Spinactinospora alkalitolerans: one gene and its partner. The main gene of each other region encodes a partner of the protein of the gene in region 2 in a complex. Links are inferred from orthologs where the notes say so. Each region holds a gene or a part of one and is shown on either strand. Other genes may lie near its edges. The genes, in order: uvrA and mfd.

The links.
Region 1: the proteins of mfd (region 2) and uvrA are in contact, whole or in part, in a crystal structure (PDB 4DFC), measured with the Escherichia coli proteins. The link is inferred for Spinactinospora alkalitolerans from one-to-one orthologs.

The regions. Positions count from the first base shown.
Region 1 is NZ_JACCCC010000001.1:1,923,100-1,926,775, reverse strand. The notes cover bases 94-3,467. They hold uvrA (excinuclease ABC subunit UvrA), read right to left. Parts: upstream 3,129-3,467; coding sequence 294-3,128; downstream 94-293. Other genes in these bases: HDA32_RS08560 (TerC family protein), read right to left, coding at 3,409-3,467. Outside these bases: more of HDA32_RS08560, read right to left, coding at 3,468-3,676. UniProt on the Escherichia coli protein: The UvrABC repair system catalyzes the recognition and processing of DNA lesions. UvrA is an ATPase and a DNA-binding protein. A damage recognition complex composed of 2 UvrA and 2 UvrB subunits scans DNA for abnormalities.
Region 2 is NZ_JACCCC010000001.1:680,242-684,724, forward strand. What follows is about bases 32-4,212. They hold mfd (transcription-repair coupling factor), read right to left. Parts: upstream 3,826-4,212; coding sequence 232-3,825; downstream 32-231. Other genes in these bases: cysC (adenylyl-sulfate kinase), read left to right, coding at 4,067-4,212. Outside these bases: more of cysC, read left to right, coding at 4,213-4,483. UniProt on the Escherichia coli protein: Couples transcription and DNA repair by recognizing RNA polymerase (RNAP) stalled at DNA lesions. Mediates ATP-dependent release of RNAP and its truncated transcript from the DNA, and recruitment of nucleotide excision repair machinery to the damaged site.

The DNA of each region.
Region 1 (3,676 bases), 1.2 Mb from region 2 along the record:
CCTCGTTTCCGACGGAGGTGGGGTACTGCGGTGCTGCCACCACCTTAGACCGGCCGCGCGCGAACGCCGACGCCCGCGGGGACGGGCCCGGCCGAGCGCGCTCCAGAGGCGATGCCGTGAAGTCGAGGTTCGCCGGACCGATGCCGACCGGTGTCCACAGGTCTCCCTGTACTCGAACAAGGCCGCAAAGGCTGCGGTCGGCCTGCCTCCCGCAGACTCCGGCCAAAGGGAGCAGCGGACCCGCAACGCCCCTCGGCAAATACCGCGCAGCGCCTGACCGAGCAGCATTGGCTCTAGAGGATCTTGCGCAGGAACTGGCCCGTGTAGCTCTCGTCGATGTCGGCGACCTCCTCGGGCGTGCCCGTGGCCACGACCGTGCCGCCGCCCGAACCGCCCTCGGGACCCATGTCGATGACGTAGTCGGCGGTCTTGATGACGTCGAGGTTGTGCTCGATGACGATGACCGTGTTGCCGTTGTCCACCAGCCGCCCCAGCACCCCGAGCAGCTTCTCGATGTCGGCGAAGTGCAGGCCGGTGGTGGGCTCGTCCAGCACGTAGACGGTGCGGCCGGTGGAGCGGCGCTGCAGTTCCGATGCGAGCTTGACCCGCTGGGCCTCGCCGCCGGACAGCGTCGTGGCGGGCTGGCCGAGCCGCACGTAGCCGAGTCCGACGTCGTTGAGCGTCTGCATGTGGCGCCGGATCGCGGAGATCGGCTCGAAGAACTCCAGCGCCTCCTCGATCGGCATGTCCAGGACGTCGGCGATGGTCTTGCCCTTGTAGTGGACGTCCAGCGTCTCGCGGTTGTACCGGGCGCCGTGGCAGACCTCGCACGGGACGTAGACGTCGGGCAGGAACTGCATCTCGATCCTGATCGTGCCGTCGCCCGCGCACGCCTCGCAGCGCCCGCCCTTGACGTTGAACGAGAACCGGCCCGGCTGGTAGCCGCGCACCTTCGCCTCGGCGGTCTGGGCGAACAGCTTGCGGATGTGGTCGAACACACCGGTGTAGGTGGCGGGGTTGGACCGCGGAGTGCGGCCGATCGGGCTCTGGTCGACGTGCACGACCTTGTCGAGCTGGTTCATCCCGTTGACGCGGACGTGCCGGCCGGGAACCGAGCGCGCGCCGTGCAGCTCCTTGGCCAGCGCCTTGTACAGGATCTCGTTGACCAGCGTGGACTTGCCGGAGCCGGAGACACCGGTGACCGCGGTGAACACGCCGAGCGGGAACGCGACGTCGAGGCCGTGCAGGTTGTTCTCGCGTGCGCCCCTCACCACGACCTCGCGCCCCTTGGTCAGCGGCCGACGCTCCTCGGGGACCTTGATGACGCGCCGGCCGGCCAGGTAGTCGCCGGTGTTGGAGTCGGTGCTGGCCAGCAGTTCCGAGACCGGGCCCGACACCACGACGTCGCCGCCGTGCTCGCCGGCGCCCGGGCCGATGTCGACCACCCAGTCGGCGGCGCGGATCGTGTCCTCGTCGTGCTCGACGACGATGAGCGTGTTGCCGATGTCGCGCAGCCGCTCCAGCGTCTCCAGCAGGCGGAAGTTGTCGCGCTGGTGCAGTCCGATCGACGGCTCGTCGAGCACGTAGAGCACGCCGACCAGCCCCGAGCCGATCTGGGTGGCCAGCCGGATGCGCTGGGCCTCGCCGCCGGACAGCGATCCGGCCGGGCGTTCGAGGTTGAGGTAGTCGAGGCCGACGTCGAGCAGGAAGCCCAGCCGCGCGTTGATCTCCTTGAGCACCTGGGCCGCGATGACCTGGTCGCGCTCCGACAGCTCCAGCCCGCCGAGGAACTCCGCGCACTCGCTGAGCGGCAGGGCGCTGACCTCGGCGATGGAGCGCCCGCCCACGGTGACGGCCAGCACGACCGGCTTGAGCCGGGCGCCCTCGCAGACCGGGCAGGGCACGACCCGCATGAACCCTTCGAGGCGCTCGCGGCTGAGGTCGCTCTCGCTCTCGGAGTGCCGGCGCCGCACCCACGGGATGACGCCCTCGAAGTCGGTGTAGTAGGAGCGGGTGCGGCCGTAGCGGTTGCGGTAGCGCACGTGCACCTGGGTGTCGTGGCCCTGCAGCAGCGCCCGCTGCGCCTTCTTGGGCAGCTTCTCCCACGGGGTGTCGAGGTCGAAGCCGAGCGCGTCGCCGACCGCCTGCATCAGGCGGCCGAAGTACTCGCTGGCGTGTCCGCCCGACCACGGCGCGATCGCCCCTTCGGCGAGCGTCTTGGCGGGGTCGGGGACGAGGAGTTCGGGGTCGACCTCCATGCGGGTGCCCAGGCCGCTGCATTCGGGGCAGGCGCCGTAGGGGGAGTTGAAGGAGAAGGAGCGCGGCTCCATCTCCTCGAACGACAGGTCGTCATAGGGGCAGAACAGGTGCTCGGAGTAGACCCGCTCGCGCTCGGAGTCGTCCTCGGGGAGGTCGACGAAGTCCAGCAGGATCGTGCCGCCGGCCAGCTGCAGGGCGGTCTCCACCGAGTCGGTCAGCCGCTTCTTGGCCGACTCCTTCACCGTGAGCCGGTCGACCACCACGGCGATGTCGTGCTTCTCGTACTTCTTGAGGGCGGGCACCTCGTCCAGCCGCACGGCCGCGCCGTCGACCCTGGCCCGGGTGAAGCCCTTGGTCTGCAGGTCCTTGAAGAGCTCGACGTACTCGCCCTTGCGTCCGCGCACGACCGGGGCGAGCACCTGGAACCGGGTGCCCTCCTTCAGCTCCAGCACCCGGTCGACGATCTGCTGCGGGGTCTGGCGGGCGATCAGCCGGCCGCACTCGGGGCAGTGCGGCCGTCCGATGCGGGCCCACAGCAGCCGCAGGTAGTCGTAGACCTCGGTGATGGTGCCGACGGTGGAGCGCGGGTTGCGGCTGGTGGACTTCTGGTCGATGGAGACGGCCGGGGACAGTCCCTCGATGAAGTCGACGTCGGGCTTGTCCATCTGGCCGAGGAACTGCCGGGCGTAGGCCGAGAGGGACTCGACGTAGCGGCGCTGGCCCTCGGCGAAGATGGTGTCGAAGGCCAGCGACGACTTTCCCGACCCGGAGAGTCCGGTGAACACGATCATCGCGTCGCGCGGGAGGTCCAGCGAGACGTTCTTGAGGTTGTGTTCCCGGGCGCCCCGGATCACCAGCTGTTCGGCCATGCTCCCATCAACCCCTTCGGCATCGGCACCACGCGGTGAGGGCGTGCCGGACCCCGGCTCCTGGCTGCCGCGCAAGGTGTGGCCTGCACCGACGGCCATGGGGACGGATACCGCGCTTGGGCCGTCGTGCGGCGCTCGGCCTCTAACAGTAACGACTCGAAGCGCCGGAAACTTCCGCCTCCGGCGCGCGAAGCGCCCGCCGGGAACCCGGCGGACGCTTCACTATAACCGAACAGCCGTTCGAGGAGAGGGTCGTCCGGGAATCCGGACGGCCCGCTCTTCAGAAGGGGGCGCCGGGGCCGGTCTTCTCCCCCGTCGGCTCCTTCTTCCCGCCGCCCTTGGACCTCAGCAGGCTCGCGACGATGGTGACGGTCATCACACCCAGGATCACGGTCAGGGACAGGCCGATACCGATCTCGGGCACGTGCACGCCGTTCTCGTGCAGCGCGTGCAGGATCATCTTGACGCCGATGAACACCATGATGGCGGCCAGGCCCCAGCTGATGAAGGCCAGCCGGTCCATCAGCCCGGCCAGCAGGAAGTACAGC
Region 2 (4,483 bases):
CCGCCGCCGTGGGCGCGCACCGAAACCCCGGTCGCGTCCTGGCACGCACGGTGGCGGCGTGGGTGGCGCGGCGCCGGGGCGATCCCTTTAGGGGCCTTCGGCCACGCGAGAGGATCGCCCGGTCGCCGCGGGTCCCACCTGTGGCCGGGGCTTCAAAACCCCCTGGGCTGAGGTTCCGAGGCCCCTGGTGGCCGAGGCGGGCGCGCACCATCGCCCAGTCGCCGTGAGGTTCTACCCCTGCGGCGCCGCCTTGGCCTTGCCCGGTTCGAAGACCGCCGTCACCAGGTCGGTGCACCACGCGAGCAGTTCCAGGTCGCGCAGCGGCTTGCCGCCCAGGCCGCCGGCCTTGGGGGCCGGCACCAGCAGGGTCTTGGTCGGCTCCTTGAAGATCGACTTGGGGTGCAGGCGGCGCAGCCGGAGCTGCTGCGACTCGCGCAACTCCACCGGCGCGAACCGGATCTGGCCGCCCTGCGCCACGACGTCGGTGAGGCCGGCGCTCTTGGCCAGGACCCGGAAGCGCGCGACCGCGAGCAGGTTGTCCACGGGCCGGGGCGGCTCGCCGTAGCGGTCGGCGAGCTCCTCGCGCACCGCGGCGATGTCGCCGTCGTCGGAGACGCTCGCGATCCGCCTGTAGGCCTCCAGGCGCAGCCGCTCACCCGGCACGTAGTCGTGCGGGATGTGGGCGTCGATGGGCAGCTCGACCCGCGTCTCGATCTCCTCGGCCGCGTTCGGGTCGCCCTTCAGCTCGCGCACCGCCTCGCCGACCATGCGCACGTACAGGTCGAACCCGACCCCGGCGATGCTGCCGGACTGCTCGGCGCCGAGGATGTTGCCCGCGCCGCGGATCTCCAGGTCCTTCATCGCCACGTACATGCCCGCGCCGATCTCGGTGTGCTGGGAGACCGTGGCCAGCCGCTCGTGCGCGGTCTCGGTCAGCGGCTTCTCCGGCGGGTACAGGAAGTAGGCGTAGGCCCGCTCCCTGCCGCGGCCGACCCTGCCGCGCAACTGGTGCAACTGCGACAGCCCGTAGGCGTCGGCGCGGTCGACGATGAGGGTGTTGGCGTTGGGCACGTCGAGCCCGGACTCCACGATCGTGGTGGAGACCAGCACGTCGAAGTTCTTCTCCCAGAAGTCGACCATGACCTTTTCGAGCTGCTGCTCGTTCATCTGGCCGTGGGCGTAGGCCACCCGGGCCTCGGGCACCAGCCTGCTCAGGGTCGCGGCGACCTTGTCGATCGAGGCCACCCGGTTGTGCACGAAGAACACCTGGCCCTCGCGCATCAGCTCGCGGCGGATCGCGGCGGCGATCTGCTTCTCGTCGTAGGGGCCGACGAAGGTGAGGACCGGGTGCCGCTCCTCCGGCGGCGTGAGGATGGTGGTCATCTCCCTGATGCCGGTGAGCCCCATCTCCAGCGTGCGCGGGATCGGCGTCGCCGACATCGCCAGCACGTCGACCTGGGTGCGCAGCCGCTTCAGGGCCTCCTTGTGCTCGACGCCGAAGCGCTGCTCCTCGTCGATGACCACCAGCCCGAGGCTCTTGAACTTGGTCTCGGTGGACAGCAGCCGGTGCGTGCCGATCACGACGTCGACGTCGCCGTTGCGCAGCCCCTCGCGGGTCAGCTCCACCTCACCGTCGGTCTGGAACCGCGACATCGGCTTGACGGTGATCGGGAAGGAGGCGTAGCGCTCGCAGAACGTGGACAGGTGCTGCTGCACCAGCAGCGTGGTCGGCACCAGCAGCGCCACCTGCTTGCCGTCCTGCACCGCCTTGAACGCGGCGCGCACCGCCACCTCGGTCTTGCCGTAGCCGACGTCGCCGCAGATCAGCCGGTCCATCGGGACCGATTTCTCCATGTCGCGCTTGACCTCGTCGATGGCGGCGAGCTGGTCGGGCGTCTCCACGTAGGGGAACGCGTCCTCCAGCTCCCGCTGCCACGGGGTGTCGGCGGTGAAGGCGTGGCCGGGGGAGGCCTGCCGGGCGGAGTAGAGCCGGATCAGGTCACCGGCGATCTCCCGGACGATCTTGCGGGCGCGGTTCTTGGTCTTGGTCCACTCCGAGCCGCCCATCTTGCTCAGCGTCGGGGCCTCGCCGCCGACGTAGCGGGTGACCTCGTCGAGCTGGTCGGTCGGCACGAACAGCCGGTCGCCGGGCTGGCCGCGCTTGGACGGCGCGTACTCGATGAGCAGGTACTCGCGGGTGGCGCCCTGGACGTTGCGGCTGACCATCTCGATGTAGCGGCCGACGCCGTGCTGCTCGTGCACCACGTAGTCGCCCGGCTTGAGCTGGAGCGGGTCGATCGTTCCGCGCCGCCGGCTGGGCATCCGGCGCATGTCCCTGGTGGAGGACTTCTGCCCGGCGAGGTCGGCCTCGGTGAGGACGACGGTGCGCACCGACCGGCACACGAAGCCGTGCTCGATCCGGCCGGTGGCGACGGTGGCGATCGCGGTGTCGGGGGTCCCGGGCAGGTCCGTCCGCAGTTGCGCGCCCAGACCGGCGTCGCGCAGCATGGCGGCCAACCGCTCGGCCGGGCCGTGGCCCTGGGTGACCATCACCACGCGCCACTCGTCGTGCAGCCAGGACTTGACGTCGGCCAGCGCCCGCTCGGTGTCGCCCCGGTACTCGTCGGCCGCCGCGGCGCCGATCAGGACGGAGTCGTCCTCCTCGGCCGAGGCGGGCGCGCCGGCGTCGAACGGGGTGACCGTCCACCACGGCAGGTCGAGCGCGGCGGCGGCGGAGCGGATCTCGGCGATGGACTTGTAGGCCGAGGCGCCGAGGTCGATGGGGGCCTCACCGCCGGAGGCGGCGTTGATCCAGGAGGCGTCGAGGAACTCCCGGCTGGTGGCCGCGAGTTCGAGGGCGCGGGTGCGGATGCGCTCGGGGTCGCAGCCCACGATGTGCGCGCCGGTCGGCAGCAGGTCCAGCAGCAGCTCCATGTCGTCGGCGAGCACCGGCGCGAACGCCTCCATGCCCTCGACCGTGATGCCGTCGGCGAGCTTGTCCAGGATGTCGGCCAGCGAGGGGTGCCGCCGGGCCAGCTCCCGCGCGCGCTCGCGGACCTGCGGGGTCAGCAGCAGTTCCCGGCACGGCGGCGCGAACAGGCCTGACGCGGCGCGGCCGCGGGCATCGGCGGAGTCGGCACCGATGGAGCGCTGGTCGGCGACCTGGAAGTAGCGGATCTCGTCGACCTGGTCGCCCCAGAACTCCAGCCGCAGCGGGTGCTCCTCGGTGGGCGGGAAGACGTCGAGGATGCCGCCGCGCACGGCGACGTCGCCGCGCTTCTCCACCAGGTCGACGCGGGCGTACCCGGCCTCGACCAGGGAGTCCACGACCTCGTCGAGCGCCACCTCGTCGTCCGGCCGGATGCGCACCGGCCTGAGGTCGCCCAGCCCGGCCACGAGCGGCTGCAGGACGCTGCGCACGGGGGCGACGATCACGCGCAGCGGCGCGGTGAGCGGATCGTCGGGGTTGGGGTGGGCCAGTCGGCGCAGCACCGCGAGCCGCTGCCCCACGGTGTCGGAGCGCGGCGACAGCCGCTCGTGCGGAAGCGTCTCCCACGCGGGGAACAGCGCCACGGACTCGGCCGGCAGCAGCGAGCCGAGGGCGTCCGTCAGATCGGCCGCCTCGCGCTCCGTGGCGGTGATGGCCAGAACCGGACGGCCCGCGCCCACGGGGGCGTCGGTGGCCAGAGCGGCGACCAGGAACGGCCGCAGCGCCGGAGGTGCGACGAGGTCGAGACGGGGATCGTGGCCGCCACGGGCGGTTTCGATCGCTTTCTTGAGGGCCGGGTCGTCGGCGACGACGGCGAGAAGTCCGGAAAGGCTCATATCACCAGGTGGGGCGTGAGAAGTTGGACCGACAGTGCGGCGGGCGGGACGCGCGGGACTGGATCGGTTGGTTCCCCGCTCCTAGCCTACGTGGCACCCGGCACCGGCGACACACGGATTCCCCCCGTGCCCGCGGTGGACGATCGGCGGGGCCGACCACCAAGGCCAACGTCCGGCGACCGCGGGCTGTTCCCGGAGCGCCCTCACCGTCCTTTTCCGGACGCGTTCTAGAGTGACCCCCATGAGCGGATCCGACCTGCCCACCCACACTCCCGGCCCCGAGGCGATGGCCCACCTGGAGCTGATCCTCAGCGGCTGCTACCCGCTGTCGGGGTTCATGACCGCGGCCGAGGCGAAGTCGGTGTGCGAGCACGGTCGGCTGCCCGAAGGCGCCGACTGGCCGGTGCCGGTCACGCTTCCGGTCCCCGACGAGTCGGCCGAGGCGGACCGCCTTCTGCTCACCGACCCCGAGGGCGCGCCGCTGGCCGAACTGGAGGTCGGTGAGCGCTGGTGGGCCGACGGTCGGCACCGGCTCGCCGGGAAGGTGCGCGCCGCGCGGCCGCCCGTGCACGGCGCGCTGCGGCACCTGCGCCTGGGCCCCGACCAGGTCCGTCAGCGGCGCGGAGCCTCGGCCGAACGCCCGCTGCTGGCGGTGGTG